DNA from 3 places in the Streptomyces sp. NPDC048415 genome. Region 3 is predicted to be linked to each of the others. Evidence: riboswitches for the same ligand, from Rfam matches in the RefSeq annotation. Region 3 holds a riboswitch; each other region holds the start of a gene.
The links. Region 3 has a riboswitch for cobalamin ahead of AB0D27_RS32935 (HoxN/HupN/NixA family nickel/cobalt transporter). Riboswitches for the same ligand answer to the same signal wherever they lie in the genome.
Positions count from the first base shown of each region.

Region 1 (6,106 bases), on a different contig from region 3:
ACCTCCAGGTCGGCGAGGAGGAAGGTCTGCGGATAGGCGTAGCCCTGGAAGCCGATACCCGCCTCGCTTCGTACGGTGCTGTGGGCGCCGTCGCAGCCGACGACGTACCGGGCACTCACGGTCTCTTCCGTGCCGCGCTGCCGCCGCAGTCGGCAGCTGACGTACGCGCCCTGCGCCTCCAGCCGCACCAGCTCCGTGCCGCGCTCCACCGTCACACCGCCCACGCCGAGCCGCTCCGAGAGGACGCTCTCGGTCTCGGCCTGCGAGAGGAACAGGAGGAAGGGGTACGGGGTGTCCATGAGCTCGCCGGAGAAGAGCGGCATCTGCACGACGCGCCCTGGCAGATGCATCCGCAGCTGCACCGCGGGATTGCCACGCTTGACCAGCTCGTCGGTTACTCCGAACCCGGCCAGTGCCTCCAGCGTGCGCGGCTGGATGGCCAGCGCCCGCGACTCGCGCACCCGGTCGAGGGAGCGGTCGACGATACGGAAGTCGACTCCGTAGGCGCGGAGTTGTGCGGCGAGAGCGAGCCCCGTCGGCCCCGCACCGGCCACCAGCACGTCCAGCTGTGCCGTCATCTCTCCCACGGTAGTACCGGGAGGTCTCAGCCGTCAGGATCATCGCCACCACGAACGCATTGGCGATCGCCACGGCCGACGGCGCGACGTCGTCCTCGTCGAGCGCCGCAGCCCGTACGTCACCAGGCCCTACTTGCTGCGCGCACCTGAAGGTTGGGCGAGGATCTCGCCGCACAGCGCGACGCAGTCCGCGCAGATCCACACGTCGGGGCCAGCCACGAGTCGGCGTTCCTCGGTGCGCGAGTGGCCGCAGAAGGAGCAGCGCGCGGACCGTTCGTCGGGGCGGCGGCTGCGTCGGCGTGAGCGGGGGCCGAAGGGGGTGCGAGGGATGTTGATGTAGCAGTGGAGTTGGCGCTTGATGTCCGCCGGGTCGATGCCGATGTCGTTGAGGACGCGGCGGGCGCGTGAACCCGGGTTGGTGGCGATGACAGCGAGCAGCTGCGGCGTATTGACGACGACAGGCGCGCAGGTGGGGGTGCGCTCGGTGGCCAACTGCTCGGCGACCGCGAGGGCGCCCTTAGCCTGGGCGGAGAACACGGTGTGCTGCGGTGGTGTCGAACCGGCCGGAGGGGCGAAGAGGCGGTGGCTCGCGTCGCGGATCTTGTCGCGGGTGGCGCCGAGCCGTTCCAGGGTCGCGGCGGCCACGCCGTCGGTGAGCAGGCCGAGCAGGAGGTGTTCGGTGCCCGCCTCGGCCAGGCCGTCGGCGGCTGCGGCGGCGAGTGCCGCGGACAGGCTGCTTTCCAGGTCGCGGCCGCGGATGAGGTCGACCGGCGGAGGGGCTTCCTCGACGCGATTGGTGTAGCGCTGGCGGGCGCCCTGGCGGGAGATTCCAAGGTGTTCGCCGATTACGGTCCAGGAGTGTCCGGCGTCGCGTACCTGTCGTACGACGTGGTCGACGGCCGCGTCCGTGTGGATGGACACGTCGTGGGCGAGCGCGATGACGGCGTCCAGCAGGGCGAGTTCGTCGTCGTTTCCGGCACGGGCGTGGGCCGCTTGGATGAGCTGCTCCACGGTGGGTTCTTCGCTCATGCTGACAACCGTAGATTGTCACTCACCGAGTGACAATCCCTCATTGTCACTTCTCTGTCGGACCGCCGATGATGCTGCAGATGTCCGCCTCGGCACAGGTACTCGGGTCCGTGGCGGTGGCACGTTCGGCCAGGCCCCGCAGAGCGGTGCGGGCCGTCCGCAGCTCGGCCATGCGGCACTCGATGTCGGCCAGGTGCTGCTGGATCAGGTCACCGACATGACTGCACGGGGCCTGGGGACCTCCCCGGACTGCAGCTGCTCCTCGCCGAGAACCCCGGCCTGGCCACCACGCGCATCACCGAAGACTGCGGCAAGGGAGCCCGCAGCCTGCTGCACATCGCCACCGACTGGCCCGGCCACTTCCCGCACGGCCCACAGATCGTCGCCGCCCTGGTCACCGCCGGCGCCGACCCCAACGCCCGCTTCACCGGCCCGCACACCGAAACACCTCTGCACTGGGCCGCCAGCAGCAACGACGTCCCCGTACTCGACGCACTCATCGCGGCCGGAGCCGACATCGAGGCACACGGCGCGGTGATCGGCGGCGGCACCCCGCTGGCCGACGCCCGCGGCTTCGGGCAGTGGCACGCGGCCCGCTGGCTCATCGAGCACGGTGCCCACATCAGCTTCCAGGATGCCGCCACCCTCGGTCTCCTCGACTGCGTCAAGGATCACGTCACGGCCTCCGAGCCACCCACCCCTGACGAGGTCACCCGTGCTTTCTGGGGCGCCTGCCACGGCGGCCAGTTGCCCAGCGCCCAGTACCTGCGCGGCAACGGCGCGGACATCAACTGGATCGGCTACGACGACAAGACGCCCCTCGACATCGCCCGAGCCCAGGACGCCGACGACGTGGTCGACTGGTTGCGCGGTGAGGGTGCGAAGACCCACGCCGAGCTCTCCGGTCGCGCCTCTCCGTGACGCGCGGGCGGCAGGACGCTCAGCGCACCATTGCGTCTCACGGTCGGACTGTCGCCGCCGCAGGTGCAGCAGGAGTTGTACGCAGATCGGTCACCCCATCGACTGCTGGATCCGGCGCGGAAGCCGGGCTCACTCAGGCAGCGTCTGAGTGACCCGCCACAGGCGGCGCGGCAGTTCGCCCTCCTCAAAGGCGTGCACCTCGTCGAGGCGCCATCCCTCGGCGAGGGAGTCCACGAGGCCACGGTCGAAGAAGTGCACGGCGAAGTCCGAGGTAACCCATGGGCGTCGATGAACTGTTCGGCCGTGTGGTTGAGGCTCTGGAAGCGTTCCCTCAGCCGCGCAGGCGGACGTGCGCATCAAGGACTGCGGTATGGGAGTGGCTGAACCCAGGGCCTCCACAGTCCCGTTGCAAGCGAGTTGGTGTGGTGCATGACGCTGACAACCAGAGCCGGGAGGACATCTGAGACGCCCACCCGTGGGCACTGCCGTCGTCGGCCCCCTTGGCGTGTGCAATGGTCCGGATCAGCGAACGGTCCCGGAATCCGCCTGGCCGAGCGGCTGCCCGAGCCGCAGGTTCCAGCGTCCGGACCGTCCGCTCAACTCCGTGACGGTGAGCGGCGGTACGTCGATGCGCCAGAAGCCCGGCTCGGGCGCGCCCAACGCCCGTAGCACCACAGCCCGGACAATCTCCGGCTCCACGACGACGATCGTCCGGCCAGGGCTCTGCGCAGCCACCTCCAGCCAGAGTGCGACACGAGCACAGAGCCGGCTCACCGACTCGCCACCGTGCGGGGCGGAGGCTGGGTCCGCCAGCCAGACGGCGACAGCATCCGGCTCCTGGGCGCCCACCTCGGCGAGGGTCCGGCCGCGCCAGCGCCCCATGGCCAGCCCGGCCAGTTCGGGCACGGGCAGGGCATCGAGGCCGAGTGTGTCTGCGGTCTCCCGGCAGCGCACAGTGGGCGATGTCAGCGCCCGGTCGGCCGGCGGAAGCGTGCCCGCGGCCGACCGGGCACGCGCGGACCCCGTGGCATCGAGCGGGCATCCGTCGTCGAAGCGGGCCTCCCGCAGCGCCGCACTGATCGCGGCTGAGATCAACATCACTCGGCTCGTCATACGCCCACTCTCGCGATCAACGCCCTTGCCAGGCCCAGGAACTGACGGTGTAGCGAGCTCCCCGGCGCGCGACCCGCCACATCGTGCGCCCTTGGCTGCATCCCCGCTTCGCGGTACCTTCTCGTCGATATCGACGACGGTTCGGCGGAAGTCCGGTGGGAATCCGGCACGGTCGCGCCACTGTAAGCCCAGCAAGAACCATCCCCGCCAGGGATGGTGAAGGTCGAGCAAGTCAGACCCGCAGCCGTCGTCCTGTGCACCACCGAGATGGGACGCGAGTTCCCCAGGAGGTACTGCCTTATGGCGCAGTCCGTCGCTCAGCCGACCGCTTCCCCCACCGCCGTTCCCGCCAAGCTGCCGATCGGCGCGATCGCCCCCTGGGCGGTCTTCTTCGGCGTCCTGATGCTGGTCCTGCTCTACTTCGTCGGCGCCGAACAGGGCGCCACCTCCGTGATGTCCGGCGAGAACGTCCACGAGTGGGTCCACGACGCCCGCCACCTGCTCGGCTTCCCGTGCCACTGAGACGGGAATCGGACACCATGAACGCCGCAACCGTCAGAAGCCTCCTGGTCCGCGGCATGCTCGCCGGCCTCGCCGCCGGCTTGCTCGCCCTCGCCGTCGCCTACTTCCTGGGCGAACCGCGCGTAGACTCGGCGATCGCCTACGAGGACGCCCACTCCCACGAGCACGGCATGGAGATCGTCTCCCGCTCGATGCAGTCCACGGGCGGCCTGGCCACCGGTGTCCTCGTCTACGGGGTCGCGTTCGGCGGCATCGCCGCCCTCGCGTACTGCTTCGCGCTCGGCAGGATCGGCCGCTTCGGACCGCGCGCGAGCGCGCTGCTCCTGTCAGCCGCGGGCCTGCTCGCGGTCTACCTCGTGCCGTTCCTGAAGTACCCGGCCAATCCACCGTCCGTCGGCGACCCTGAGACGATCGGCAAGCGCACCACGCTGTACTTCCTGATGATGGTGCTCAGCGTGCTGCTCGCCATCGCCACGGTCATCCTGGGCAAGCGCCTCGCGCCGCGCCTGGGCAACTGGAACGCGACCCTGGCGGCGGGCGCATTCTTCGTCCTCACCATCGGCCTCGCGTACGCGTTCCTCCCCGCCATCAATGAGGTCCCCAAGGACTTCTCTGCCACGCTGCTGTGGCAGTTCCGCCTCGCGGCACTGGCCATTCAGCTGACCCTGTGGACCGCCTTCGGGCTCGTCTTCGGGCTGCTCTCGGAGCGGGTGCTGTCGCCCAGGGCGGCCACCGCCGAGAAGCAAGAAGCGGGTAGGCGGGCAACTCCCGTACCGCACTGAGGACACCACTGCGAAAACGACGATGGCCACGACCGGAACGGAAATCCGGTCGTGGCCATCGCTTCGCCTGCTTCAGAGGGCCATGAACGCCCCAGCACGCCGGGGCTGGCGGGCGCTGCGGGGCCGACAGGGTGAGCGGCCCGGCAGCCGGCGCATCCGCTGCCGCAGCTCGCGGGGCGTGCGCGGAGGACCCCAGGAGCACCTAGCGTTAATCGGCGAAGCGACCAAGCTCATAGGCGTCAGCACCAAGACCATCCGCTTCTATGAGGAAGCGGGCCTGCTTCCGCCGCCGGAACGCACGCCGACAGGGCATCGCGTGTACGGCTGGAGACAGCAGACCGGCTGCGGTTCATCCGCCGCTGCCAGGCCGCCGATCTGTCCCTGCAGGAGGTACGGCAGATCCTCTCCGTCCACGGCCAGGTCGAGGCGCCCTGCGGCCATGTGCGTCAGGTCCTGGACGACCGGCTGGAGCAAGTGCGGGCCCAGATCGCCGAACCGTTCGCCCTTGAAGGGCACTTGGAGACACTGATCAAACACGCTCGGCAGCGCGAGCCGGCCGACCACGCCAACGTCTGCTGGATCATAGAGACCAAACTCATCGACATCAAAGGGCCGGAGGCGCAGTCGGCGGCGCACGAAGCCGACAACGCACCCGTCTGCCGCCGGGCTCCGTTCGGCGAGGCTGCTCGCTGCGGAAGCCCCTCACAAAGACCCTGGTGCGCCCGGCGCGCATGAGCGGCTGGCTCGGCACCTCCGGACCGCGCAAGGACACCGCGATCGTGCTGCCCAAGAAGAAGCTGTCCGTCTTCTTCGATGCCGACAACCCGGGCCAGTGGATGCTGCACTGCGACAACGCCTACCACGGCGAGGCCGGGATGATGGCGAACGTGGCCTATCGGGCCTGATCCCTCGCCCGTGCCGCCGGGACGGGCTCATGCAACACGGCAAGTACGGTCCCGCCGTCAAGCTCGCGCACAACGTGATCACGGCCCAGACGGCCGAGATCGAGCAGATGGACACAAGATGCTCGGCCAGAGCTGACACATCGCCGGCAAGAGGTGTGGCCGTTGGCGTACGGCGTCGGCCGCACCTCTTTGCCTACGCCGCAGGACCGCGAAGACGACTGGCATGGAGTAGGGAGGGCGAGACCGGTCGGCCTCC
Region 1 is NZ_JBEZKJ010000018.1:78,588-84,693, forward strand. Features, by position in the region: gene AB0D27_RS15200 (FAD-dependent monooxygenase) at 1-578, opposite strand, end outside; gene AB0D27_RS15205 (Clp protease N-terminal domain-containing protein) at 708-1,607, opposite strand; gene AB0D27_RS15210 (hypothetical protein) at 1,654-1,779, opposite strand; gene AB0D27_RS15215 (ankyrin repeat domain-containing protein) at 1,986-2,528, shown strand; gene AB0D27_RS15220 (hypothetical protein) at 2,658-2,786, opposite strand; gene AB0D27_RS15225 (histidine phosphatase family protein) at 3,051-3,641, opposite strand; cobalamin riboswitch at 3,762-3,905, shown strand; gene AB0D27_RS15230 (CbtB-domain containing protein) at 3,942-4,163, shown strand; gene AB0D27_RS15235 (CbtA family protein) at 4,181-4,945, shown strand; partial or broken gene AB0D27_RS15240 (hypothetical protein) at 5,028-5,219, shown strand; gene AB0D27_RS15245 (MerR family DNA-binding protein) at 5,327-5,680, shown strand; partial or broken gene AB0D27_RS15250 (multicopper oxidase domain-containing protein) at 5,689-5,850, shown strand.
Region 1: another riboswitch for cobalamin. It lies ahead of AB0D27_RS15230 (CbtB-domain containing protein); the one in region 3 lies ahead of AB0D27_RS32935 (HoxN/HupN/NixA family nickel/cobalt transporter).

Region 2 (6,106 bases), on a different contig from region 3:
GCGTCAGCCGGTCGTACGGCACTCCCGTGGGCGTGACCAGGACGGTGCCGCCGACGCGTACCGACACATTGCCCGACGTACCGACGACCAGTCCGTCGGCCACCGTCCGGCGGGCCGTCGCGACGAGCTCGTCCCATGCCCGCTCCACCGCGTCCCGCGCGCCCCTTCCGCCCAACTCGCCCCGCTCCCCCGCACCCTGCGCGTCCCCCCGTGCGTCCCGTCCGTCCCGCCGCTGCTCAGCCATGCCGTGATCCTGCCAGGCGCGGACGTCAACGCGCCGCAGGCGAGGGCACTCTAGGGCGGAAGCCGGGCGTCCGTAAGGTCGCATATGGGCATACATCCCCCTCTGTCGGTGATTGGCTGGCGATCGACGGGCATCGGCCGAACTACCAGTAATCTCTGGGGGATTTGTCGTGCACGTCGCCATTCCGGGGGGAAATATGGCCCGTGATCACACACCGTTCCGCCACCGTGCCCGCGTCACCGCGGCGGCGGCCGTCGTGGCGGCGCTCACCGCCGGGGGGACCGCCCTCAGCGCGCTTCCGGCCGAGGCCGCGGGCAAACCCAAGGGGCACGACGTCTCCTCGCACCAGAAGAACGTCGACTGGCAGAGCGCGAAAGCAAAGGGCGCCCGGTTCGTCTATGTGAAGGCGACCGAGTCCCACACCTACCGCAACCCGTACTTCAGCCGGCAGTACAACGGGGCACGCACCGCGGGCATCCTCCACGGCGCCTACCACTTCGCGGTCCCGGACAAGTCGTCCGGCGCCACCCAGGCCGCGTACTTCGTGCGCAACGGCGGCGCCTGGCGCGCGGACGGCTGGACGCTGCCGCCCGCGCTGGACATCGAGTACAACCCCTACAGCAAGCACAAGTGCTACGGCCTGAGCAAGGCCGGGATGGTGAAGTGGATCAAGACATTCAGCGACGAGGTCAAGCGGGAGACCGGCCGCCGGCCGGTGATCTACACGACCGCGCACTGGTGGAACACCTGCACCGGCGCCAGCCGCGCCTTCGCCGCGAATCACGCCCTGTGGCTGGCCCGCTACGACGCGGCGGACGCGGGGGCACTGCCCGGCGGCTGGTCGTACTGGACGTTCTGGCAGTACGACAACAGCGGCGCCCTGCCGGGTGACCAAAATCTCTTCAACGGATCCCTGACCGGGCTGAAGCGGCTCGCGAGGGGCTAGAAGCCGGGACCGGAGCCCGATATTCCGCCTTCGTTCGAGGCGCGGGGCCGCCCCTCCGACGCAAGCGGAGGGGTGGTCCACCCATTGAGACACCCCACCGCCCGACCCAGTTCATCTTCCGTTCACCCAGGTTGCCTACGGTCCACGTGCCACTGACGTCAAACAGAAGCCTGGGTAAATGGAACACATCACGCTCCTCCTCGGAATCGTGATCGTCACCGCTCTCGTGTTCGATTTCACGAACGGTTTCCACGACACTGCCAACGCGATGGCGACGACCATCTCGACCGGCGCTCTGAAGCCCAAGACGGCGGTGGCCATGTCCGCCGTGCTGAATCTCGTCGGTGCGTTCCTCTCCGTGGAGGTCGCCAAGACGATCTCCGGCGGAATCATCAACGAAGAGGGCATTCGCACCGAAGTGATCTTCGCGGCGCTCGTCGGCGCCATCCTGTGGAATCTGCTGACCTGGCTGCTGGGTCTGCCCTCCAGCTCCTCCCACGCGCTCTTCGGCGGACTGATCGGCGCCGCGGTCATGTCGGCCGGCTGGTCGTCAGTGAACGGCTCGACCGTCGTCACCAAGGTGCTGATCCCCGCGGTCGCCGCGCCGATCGTGGCCGGACTCGCCGCGATGCTGGCCACCCGGCTGACGTACAAGATCGGCGGGCGGGCCGAGGAGAAGGCGACCGCCAAGGGCTATCGCGCGGGGCAGATCGCCTCCGCGGGGCTGGTCTCCCTCGCCCACGGCACGAACGACGCGCAGAAGACCATGGGCATCATCACCCTCGCCCTGGTCACCGGCGGTGTCATCGCCCCGGGCTCGAACCCTCCCAGCTGGGTCATCGTCTCGGCCGGTATGGCCATCGCGCTCGGCACCTACCTGGGCGGCTGGCGCATCATCCGCACCATGGGCAAGGGCCTCACCGACCTCGCGCCGCCGCAGGGCTTCGCCGCCCAGACCAGCGCCGCGACGGCCATCCTGGCCTCCTCGCACATCGGCTTCTCGCTCTCCACCACCCAGGTCTGCTCGGGCGCCGTGATGGGCTCGGGCGTCGGCCGCAAGGGCGCCGTCGTCCGCTGGTCGACCGCGACCCGCATGTTCGTGGCGTGGGGCCTGACGCTGCCCGCCGCCGGTCTGGCCGGCGCGAGCGCCGAGTTCCTGACCAAGCAGGGCGCGTGGGGCATCGCCCTCACGGGCGTGCTGCTGGTGGCCGGTGCCGGCACCATCTGGAAGCTCTCCCGCCGCCGGCCCGTCACGGTCGACAACGTCAACGACGTCACCGCCGAGCCCGCGGGCGTCGTCACCACGGCGATCGCCGCCGTCAGCCCGCCGCCGGCCGGTTCGATCGCCACGGCCGACACCGACCTGAAGACCACCATCCCGGCCCCGGACGCGGAGCCCACCCGCCCGGCCACGGTGTAAGGAACGAACAGCATGAACATCGACTGGGCAGCCCTCGCCTCCGTCTTCGGCGTCAGCCTCGTGGCCACCGTCTCCCTCGTCGGCCTCTTCACCCTCGGCATCGTCAGCCTGTCCAAGCGCGAGTCGGCCTCGACTCGGGGCGGCTCCGTGGCCCTCGCGACCACCGGCGCCTACGCCTGCTTCGCGGCCTGCGCGGCGGCGGTGGCGTACGGGATCTTCATCATTGTCGGCAAGTGAGCCGAACCAAGTAGCCCAAAACGGGCATCACTTCAGGTGGGGTGCGGGACGGAACATCGTCCCGCACCCCACCCGCATGTGGGCCTTCGCACACTCTCCCCCCGCAGGTCAACAGCAAGTTGACGGGTGTTCCGGCCCCGTGGTGGACTGCCGGAGCCAAGTACGGCGGCATGAGAGGAAGCCGGTGTGAGTCCGGCGCGGTCCCGCCACTGTCACCGGGGAATGACGTTCCCGGGAGCCAGGAACTCTCACCGCCGGTCTCGTCGAACCAGGGCGTGGACACCCTGAGTGAGGACATATCGCCATGCGCGGCTGCCCAAGTGCCCTGCCAACGAAGCGAACGACGGCGCAGCCCGACCTGACGGTCGGCTGAACCGATGCGTGCCGATCGCGTCTTCGCGTACGGCGCCGCCGCCGGCCTCCTCGGTGACCTGCTGCTCGGCGATCCCCGCCGGGGGCATCCGGTCGCCGCGTTCGGGCGGGCCGCGTCAGAGGTGGAGCGGGTGTTGTGGCGGGACCACCGTGGGTGGGGCGCGCTGCACACCACCGTGTGCGTGGGCGGCGCCACCGGCCTCGCCACGCTCGCGAGTCGTTGCGTACGTCCCTCTCGGGCCGCCTCCGTCGCGCTGACCGCCGCCGCCACCTGGGCCGTCGTCGGCGGGACCTCCCTCGGGCGTGAGGCGCGGGCGATCGGCGACGCGCTCGCCGTCGGTGATGTCGAGGCCGCCCGGCAACGGCTGCCGCATCTGTGCGGGCGCGACCCCCAGACACTGGACTCCGACGGCATCGCGCGTGCCGTCGTCGAGTCCGTCGCCGAGAACACCTCCGACGCCGTGGTGGGGGCCCTGGCGTGGGGGGCCGTCGCGGGTGTGCCGGGGCTCGTGGCCTTTCGTGCCGTGAACACGCTGGACGCCATGGTCGGGCACAGGTCCCCCAAGTACCGGCGGTACGGGTGGGCTTCCGCGCGGCTCGACGACGTGGCGGGATGGCCGGGGGCCCGGCTGACCGCCGTGCTCGCGACCGTGGCCGGGGGCGATCCGCGGGGCGCCGTGCGCGCCTGGCGCGCGGACGCCGGCAAGCATCCGAGTCCCAACGCCGGGCCCGTGGAGGCCTCGTTCGCGGGGGCGCTCGGGGTGCGGCTCGGCGGGACGCTCTCATACGGGGGCCGGGTCGAGCACCGGCCCGTACTCAATGCCGAAGGGCGGCCCGTGTCGGTCGCCGACATCGAGCGGGCCGTCCGGCTGTCGCGGCGCGTGAGCCTGCTCGCGCTCGCCGTGTGCGCCGTCGGACGGACGCTTTCCAAGGGGGCCACCTCATGAGCGGCGGACTGCTCATCGCCGGGACCACCTCCGACGCCGGCAAGAGCGTCGTCACGGCGGGGATCTGCCGGTGGCTGGTGCGCCAGGGCGTCAAGGTCGCCCCCTTCAAGGCGCAGAACATGTCCCTCAATTCCTTCGTCACGCGCGAAGGTGCCGAGATCGGCCGCGCGCAGGCCATGCAGGCGCAGGCCGCACGCGTGGAGCCCAGCGCGCTCATGAATCCCGTGCTGCTCAAGCCGGGCAGCGACCGGAGCAGTCAGGTCGTGCTCATGGGCAAGCCCGTGGGCGAGATGAGCGCGCGCGGCTACCACGGCGGACGGCAGGAGGCGCTGCTCGGGACCGTGCTGGAGTGCCTCGCCGAGTTGCGGGGCACGTATGACGCGGTGATCTGTGAGGGGGCCGGCAGTCCGGCCGAGATCAATCTGCGGCGCACCGACATCGTGAACATGGGGATCGCCCGGAACGCACGACTGCCCGTGCTCGTCGTCGGTGACATCGACCGCGGTGGCGTGTTCGCCTCCTTCTTCGGGACGGTCGCGCTGCTGAGCGCGCAGGACCAGGAACTCGTCGCGGGGTTCCTCGTCAACAAGTTCCGCGGGGATGTCTCCCTGCTGGAGCCGGGGCTCGACATGCTGCACGACCTCACCGGGCGACCCTCGTACGGCGTGCTGCCCTTCCGGCACGGCCTGGGCATCGACGAGGAGGACGGACTCCGGGTCTCACTGCGAGGTGCCGTGCGGGAGTCCGTGGTCGCACCGCCCGCCGGTGAGGACGTCCTGCGGGTCGCCGTCTGCGCGATACCCCTCATGTCCAACTTCACCGACGTGGACGCGCTGGCCGCCGAGCCGGGCGTGGTGGTGCGGTTCGTGGACCGGGCCGAGGAGCTGGCGGACGCCGACCTCGTCGTCGTACCCGGGACCCGGGGCACGGTGAAGGCGTTGGAGTGGCTGCGGGAGCGGGGACTCGCGGACGCCCTCGCGCGCAGGGCCGCCGAGGGGCGGCCGGTTCTCGGTATCTGCGGTGGCTTCCAGGTCCTCGGCGAGCACATCGAGGACGAGGTGGAAAGCCGTCAAGGTCATGTCGAGGGTCTCGGACTCCTCCCCGTACGCGTGCGGTTCGCGCGCGAGAAGACCCTGACGCGGCCGGTCGGCGAGGCTCTCGGCGAGCGGGTCGAGGGATACGAGATCCACCACGGCGTCGCCGACGTCACGGGAGGAGAGCCCTTCCTCGATGGCTGCCGGGTCGGCGCCGTCTGGGGCACCCACTGGCACGGCTCGCTGGAGTCGGACGGATTCCGGCGGGCCTTCCTGCGCGAGGTGGCGGCCGCCGCGGGCCGCCGCTTCGTACCGGCCGCCGACACGTCGTTCGCGGCGCTGCGCGAGCAGCAGTTGGACCGGCTCGGCGATCTGATCGAGGAACACGCGGACACGGACGCGCTGTGGCGGCTCATCGAGTCGGGCGCGCCGCAAGGACTGCCTTTCATTCCACCGGGAGCGCCCGCATGAGCACAGTGTTGTTGTTGTCGACCGCCGACACGGATCTGCTGGCGGCCCGTGCCTCCGGCGCCCCGTACCGCATCGGTAATCCGACCCGGGTGGAGGTCGCGGAGGAGCTGCCCGCGCTCATCGAGGGCGCGGACATCGCCGTCGTACGACTCCTGGGCGGCAAGCGTGCCTGGGAGGAGGGCCTGAACCAGCTGCGGGCCTCGGGCATCCCGACCGTCCTGCTCGGCGGGGAGTCCGTCCCGGACGCCGAGTTGATGGCCGAGTCGTCGGTGCCCGCCGGCGTGGTGGCGGAGGCGCTGCGCTACCTCGTCGAGGGCGGCCCGGACAACCTCACCGAATTGGCCCGGTTCCTGTCCGACACCGTGCTGCTCACCGGCGAGGGCTTCGAGGAGCCGCGGAAGATGCCAGAGTACGGCGTCCACGGCGAGCGCGCGT
Region 2 is NZ_JBEZKJ010000022.1:28,999-35,104, forward strand. Features, by position in the region: gene AB0D27_RS17010 (class II aldolase/adducin family protein) at 1-244, opposite strand, end outside; gene AB0D27_RS17015 (lysozyme) at 441-1,190, shown strand; gene AB0D27_RS17020 (inorganic phosphate transporter) at 1,369-2,610, shown strand; gene AB0D27_RS17025 (hypothetical protein) at 2,623-2,847, shown strand; cobalamin riboswitch at 2,974-3,115, shown strand; gene AB0D27_RS17030 (cobalamin biosynthesis protein) at 3,225-4,166, shown strand; gene AB0D27_RS17035 (cobyric acid synthase) at 4,163-5,671, shown strand; gene cobN (cobaltochelatase subunit CobN) at 5,668-6,106, shown strand, end outside.
Region 2: another riboswitch for cobalamin. It lies ahead of AB0D27_RS17030 (cobalamin biosynthesis protein); the one in region 3 lies ahead of AB0D27_RS32935 (HoxN/HupN/NixA family nickel/cobalt transporter).

Region 3 (6,106 bases):
GCGGGACCGTCCCCCCATGTCAACGGGTCCTGCGCGAAAGGGAATTCTGTGTTTTCTTCGTTGTCTGCGTTGTCCGCGCGCAGGCGAAGGGCCGCCCGTGTCGCCACCGCGACGCTGGTGTCGGGGCTCGTCGCCGCGGGGGCGATCGCCACCGCGGGTACGGCCGTCGCGGATGAGATCCCGCAGAACCCGGGCGGTGCGACCGCAACCATAGGTGACCTGAAGACGTACGGGTCCGCCGTCGTCCACGACAACGGCGAGGACTCGTGGGTGTCCGCGGGCCTGTTCGAAATGTCCGTCGACGACGGTGGCACGCTGCAGACCTACTGCATCGATATTCACAACCCGACGCAGCGGGACGCCAAGTACCAGGAGACCCCCTGGAGCGGTACGTCGCTCAGCGGCAACAAGGACGCGGGAAAGATCCGCTGGATCCTGCAGCACTCCTACCCGCAGGTGAACGACCTCGCGGCACTCGCCGAGAAGGCCGGCGTCAGCGGCCTCACGGAGAAGGACGCGGCAGCCGGCACTCAGGTGGCCATCTGGCGGTACTCGGACGGCGCCGACGTGGACGCGGTGGACCCGCGGGCGGAGAAGCTCGCGGACTACCTCCAAAACAGCGCCCGGAACCTAGTGGAGCCCAAGGCATCGCTGGCCCTCGGCCCGGCGGCGGTCTCCGGTCACGCCGGGGAGAAGCTCGGCCCGGTCACGGTGCACACGAACGCGGGCAGCGTGACGGTGACGCCGCCCGCGGACGCCGCCGCCGACGGGGTGAAGATCGTCGACAAGGACGGCAAGGTGATCACCTCCGCATTCGACGGCAGCCGGCTCTACTTCGACGTGCCGAAGGACAGCTCGGACGGGTCGGCCGCGCTGACGGTGCAGGCGTCCACGACCGTGCCGGTCGGCCGCGCCTTCACCTCGGAGACCCGCAGCCAGACACAGATCCTGGCGGGCTCCAGCGAGTCGACGGTCTCCGCGACGGTGACCGCGAACTGGGCCGAGAAGGGCGCGATACCGGCCCTGTCCGCCTCGAAGAACTGCGCCGAGGGCGGCGTGGACATCACGGCGGCCAACAAGGGCGACGAGGCATTCACCTTCGAGCTGATGGGGATCGAGCACACCATCGAGGCGGGCGCGTCCCAGACGGTCACCGTCCCCCTGCAGGAGGACCAGGCGTACGACTTCACGATCAGCGGTCCGAACGGCTTCGCGGAGCGGTTCAAGGGCGTACTCGACTGCGAGATCCAGGGCAGCGCGAACGACGTCTCGACCCAGACGGTCAGTGAGCCGAGTCCCGCGTCGGTCGGCGGCACCTCCACCGGCGGGACCGATCTCGCCGAGACCGGCGGCTCCAGCACGACCCCGCTCATCGCGGGCACAGCCATCGCCCTCGTCGTGATCGGCGGCGCGGCATTGTCCTTGGTCCGCAAGAAGAAGGCACCCGCCCAGGACTGAGCAGCACAGCGCTGAGCAGCACCGCACCTTGGCAACTCAACAGTGAGCGACGAGGCGCCCCGCACCCCTGGGGCGGCTCAGCCCTTGTCGGACGCGCAGTGTTCCAGGAGGTCGGCGGTCGGGCCGTCGGTCACCCGATAGCGCACGACCCGGCCGTCCTTGTCGCCCTCGACCACCCCGGCGGTACGGAGCAGCCGCAGGGCCTGGGACACGGCGGGGTCGTTCATGCCGGTCGCGATGGCGAGGTCGGAGACGGCGAGGGGGCCGGCCCGGTGCAGGGCCAGCAGAAGGGCGAGGCGACGCGGGTCGGCGAGCAGCGAGAAGCGGTCGGCCCAGGTGCGTACGTGCCCGGGCTCACCGATGGCGGCGACGGCGTCGCAGACCCGGTGGCCGTCGATGGTCCTGCGGTCGGCGCGCTCGGCGGGAACGAGGTGCATGCGGGCCATCTTCGCAGGCGCCGCTGTGTGATCTTCAATACCTGCGCAGCTGTGCAGCTATGCAGGAGAACCCGTCGGCCAATACGGTGGGCGGGCCGTGGTGTTCGGGAAGCCGGTGACGGCCCTTCAGGGGCCCAGACCGGAGCGGCCCTCGCCACTGTGATCGGGGAGCTCCCGTCCCGTGCCGCCATCAGGCGGCGCCACTGGCCCCGAGGCCGGGAAGGCAGGGCCGGGCGCGTGCACCCGTAAGCCAGGAGACCGGCCACGGCATCTCACGAAGTGATCCACGAGGTGCTGGAGCGTGACCGAATGACCCTGCCCACGCAGTCGTCCCCACCCGCCGCCGGGTTCCGCTGGAGGCGCGAGGACACCGTACGAACCGCCGTTCTCCTGGCCATGATCGCGGCGCTGCACGTCGTCGCGTTCGGCATCCTGTTCCTGCTCGTCGAGCCGGAGCACTACGAGGTCGGCTCCCAGGCGTTCGGCATCGGCCTGGGCGTCACCGCGTACACACTGGGCATGCGGCACGCGTTCGACGCGGACCACATCGCCGCGATCGACAACACCACACGGAAGCTGATGGCCGACGGCAAACGGCCGGTGTCGGTGGGCTTCTGGTTCGCGCTCGGGCACTCCAGTGTGGTGGTCCTGCTCGCCGCGCTCATCGCCGGGGGCACCCAGCTGGCCGGGCGGATCATGAACGAGGGCTCCAGCACCCACCAGGTGCTCGGCGTCATGGGCACGACGGTCTCCGGATCGTTCCTCTACCTCATCGCCGCCCTCAACCTCGTGGCGCTCGTCGGCATCCTGCGGGTCTTCCGGGCGATGCGCGCGGGCAGGTACGACGAGGCCGAGCTCGAACAGCACCTGGATTCGCGGGGGTTCATGAACCGGATCCTGGGCCGCTTCACGAAGTCCATCACGCGGCCGGGGCAGATGTTCCCGCTCGGTTTTCTCTTCGGCCTCGGCTTCGACACGGCCACCGAGGTCACGCTGATGGTGATGGCGGGCAGCGGTGCGGCGGCCGGGCTGCCCTGGTACGCGATCCTGTGCCTGCCGCTGCTGTTCGCGGCGGGGATGAGCCTGTTCGACACCCTGGACGGCACGTTCATGAACTTCGCCTACCAGTGGGCCTTCTCCAACCCGGTGCGGAAGGTCTTCTACAACCTCACCATCACCGGCCTGTCCATCGCGGTGGCGTTCTTCATCGGCACGATCGAGCTGGTGAGCGTGCTGCACGACAAGTTCGACCTGCGTGACGCGGTGACCGGCTGGATCGCGGGACTCGACCTGGACAACGTCGGATACATCATCGTCGGCCTGTTCGTCGTCGTCTGGGCCGCGGCCGTGGCGTACTGGCGACTGGCGAAGGTCGAGCAGCGGTGGGCGGTCCGCCCCGCCGAGGGGAGTTGAGACCGGCGGGGCGGCCGCCGCAGCCCGGCCGGGGGCGGGCGCAGCCCTGCTAGGAGCGGGCGCTCCTGCCGCGGGCGAGGGCGAAGCCGGCCGCGATCAGGCCGAGGACGCCGACGACCAGACCGGCGATGCCCAGGCCGCGAGCGGTCGAGTCACTGCTCTTGTCGCTCGCGGTCGAACTCTTGGCGTCCGAGGCCGACGCAGTGGCGGAGGGTCCCCCGGAGGAGTCCTCGCCCGCGCCCTTGGCCGTGAGCGTGAGCACCGGCGCCGGGTTCTCCGGCTCCGCGCCGCCCTTCGGCGTCTCCTCGATCCACCGGACGACGTTGCCGTCCGAGTAGGTCTGCAGCGTCTTGAAGCTCAGCTGACCGGTGTCGTCCGGCAGTTGACCGAACGCCACGTCGAAGTCCTGGTACTCGCCGTGGCGGATCCTGCCCCCGGTCCAGGTGATCTCGGAGACGGCGTCGGTGATGGTGCCGTCGTCCGTCTTGATGGGCGTCTTGAGCTTGCTGGTCGTCACCTTCGCGGTCCAGCCCGCCTGCGGGGTGACCAGGACGCCCAGGACCGGATGGTCGGTGGGCAGGAAGACCTGCACCTTCGTGGTGCTGGCGGTGTCCTCCTCGTTGGGGACGCGGAAGGTCAGGAGGCCGTCCGTGGCGCCCTTGGCGTAGCTCTCGGGGTGGACCGTCACATGCGCGAAGGCCGCGCCAGCGGCGGTCAGGACACCGGCCGTGGTGAGGGCGGCGACCAGGCCGGTCCGGCGCAGGGTGGTACTCATCGGGGACATCAGGGAACTCCGTACTGGTGGGGTATGCGGTCAGGGCGTGTACGCGAGCCCCGTCGGCGGTCCCCGACGCGAGACGGCGTGCCGCAGCAGCACCTGCCGAGTCGCCGACGGCTCAGCCGTGTTCCGGCATACGACATCCCCGTACGCCCTTGCGTGAGAGCGTCGCGTGCTCTCCCGCCACCACGCCGCGAGCCCCGGCACGAGCGTCACGGCCCACCGCAGCAGGGACCACAGCGCGGCCTCGCCGCGCCGCAGCCACCAGGTGGCGATAAGGGCGGCCGCCAGGTGGGCGGCGGTGGCGTGCGGGGTCATCACATGCGGGTGCGTCATATGCGCTCCGTGCATGGTCATCGCCATCTGCGGCCGGGCCGCCTCGAACCCGGCATGGAGCGCGACCTGTGCGACCAGCATCCCGCCGCCTATCCCGACGAGGGACCGCTCCCGGCCGCCCAGCAGACAGCCGGCGGCGAAGACGGCGAGGAATCCGGCGCCGTCCGCCCACAACGGCGGCAGCTCGCCCGTCGCCAGCCGGTGGCCGCCGACGGCCAGCAGGACGCAGAGCACGGCGAACACCGCCGCGCGCAGGATCCGTACCGCCAGGGACGCACTCATGGAGCCCAGATACTGCCATGGGCGGCGAGCGGCCGTCGAAGCTTCGCGGGAGCCGCCTCCTGCCGGGCGGCCGCAGGTGCCCACTCGGCGCTCGGGTTAGGGCCCGGTTGAAACCGGGAGGGCCTGACATGCGACTTCGCTGACGTCGCCACCGAGGTCGCCGACTGGTCGCCGGTGGCCGATGGCCGACGAGGTGGAAGTCGTCAGCTTCGGCCAGCACTTCACCGACGAGGAAACGCTGGCCGCCGCGCTCGCGGACCTCGACACCGTCGTCACCCTGCGCGAGCTGCGGTGGTCGACGCGCTGCTCGGTCCTCCGGCGTCGGCGTGGGACGGTGCCTTTCCCGGCGTCGTTGCCGGCCCGGCTGCCGCACCTGAGGCTGCTGATCGCCTCCGGCATGCGCAACACGTGATCGACTGGCGGCCGCCGAGGCGCACGGCGTGACCGTGTGCGACACCCCGAGCTCCTCGACGCCTCCGGTCGAGCTGACCTGCGCGCTGCTGCCCGGCCTCGCGCGAGGCATCGTCACGGAGAACAACACGCTGCGGTCGGGCGGCCCCTGGCAGAGCACGATCGGCGCCGATCCGCACGGCCGCCGAGGACTACTCGGAGCAGATCGAGGCGCTGTACGGCGAGTGAGCCCCGTCGGGCAGAAGGCGGGCGATCGGGTGAATTCCCCGGCAATACACGCGTCTCGGTTTCTTCGGGCCTCCATCTCTCGTTCACAGTCTGCAGGTCGTGGCGAGTGTGAACGTGCGGCGTCACGGTCCCTGCGATGACCCTGCGGAACCCGGCAATCGAGAAAAGCGCATCAACGACTGACGTCGGCGCGGCACGGCAATACGGACGTGCCGCGCCGGCTCTGGAGCAGCCCCCTTCATCTGGCTCCAGGGCCGGCTTCCCATTCCCTCTGAGAGGAAGACAACGAGAGTGCGACAGACCCTGAGCAAGGGATTGGTCGTGGCCGCCGCCGCGACAAGCGCCCTGTCTCTGTGCGGCACATGGGCGTCCGCGGACTCCGGTCCGCGTGGGACAGCAGTGGAATCGCCCGCTGCGCTGTTGGGCAATACGGTTCAGAGCGCCACCCCGGATGAGCCGGACGCCCTGAAGTCCGTGCTCGGAGACAGCACGCCCGGGTACGGCACGGACGACTCGCCCGGCTACGGTGCCAAGGACACGTCCGGATACGGCGCCGAGCACACGTCCGGATACGGCGCCGAGGAGCCGAGTGGCAAGCCCTCCTGCGAGTGCGACGACTCTCCCACGCCCACACCCAGCAAGGCGACCACGCCGCCCCCGAAGACCACCCCGTCGCCCACGCCTGTCGCGTCGAAGACACCGCCCGTGACGCCAACCCCTCGGGAGCTCACGCCTCCCCCGAAGATGGCCGAAACCGGCGCTG
Region 3 is NZ_JBEZKJ010000070.1:7,005-13,110, reverse strand. Features, by position in the region: gene AB0D27_RS32945 (Cys-Gln thioester bond-forming surface protein) at 70-1,458, shown strand; gene AB0D27_RS32940 (helix-turn-helix domain-containing protein) at 1,536-1,895, opposite strand; cobalamin riboswitch at 1,977-2,177, shown strand; gene AB0D27_RS32935 (HoxN/HupN/NixA family nickel/cobalt transporter) at 2,205-3,308, shown strand; gene AB0D27_RS32930 (YcnI family protein) at 3,358-4,092, opposite strand; gene AB0D27_RS32925 (hypothetical protein) at 4,123-4,704, opposite strand; partial or broken gene AB0D27_RS32920 (hypothetical protein) at 4,828-5,315, shown strand; gene AB0D27_RS32915 (hypothetical protein) at 5,764-6,106, shown strand, end outside.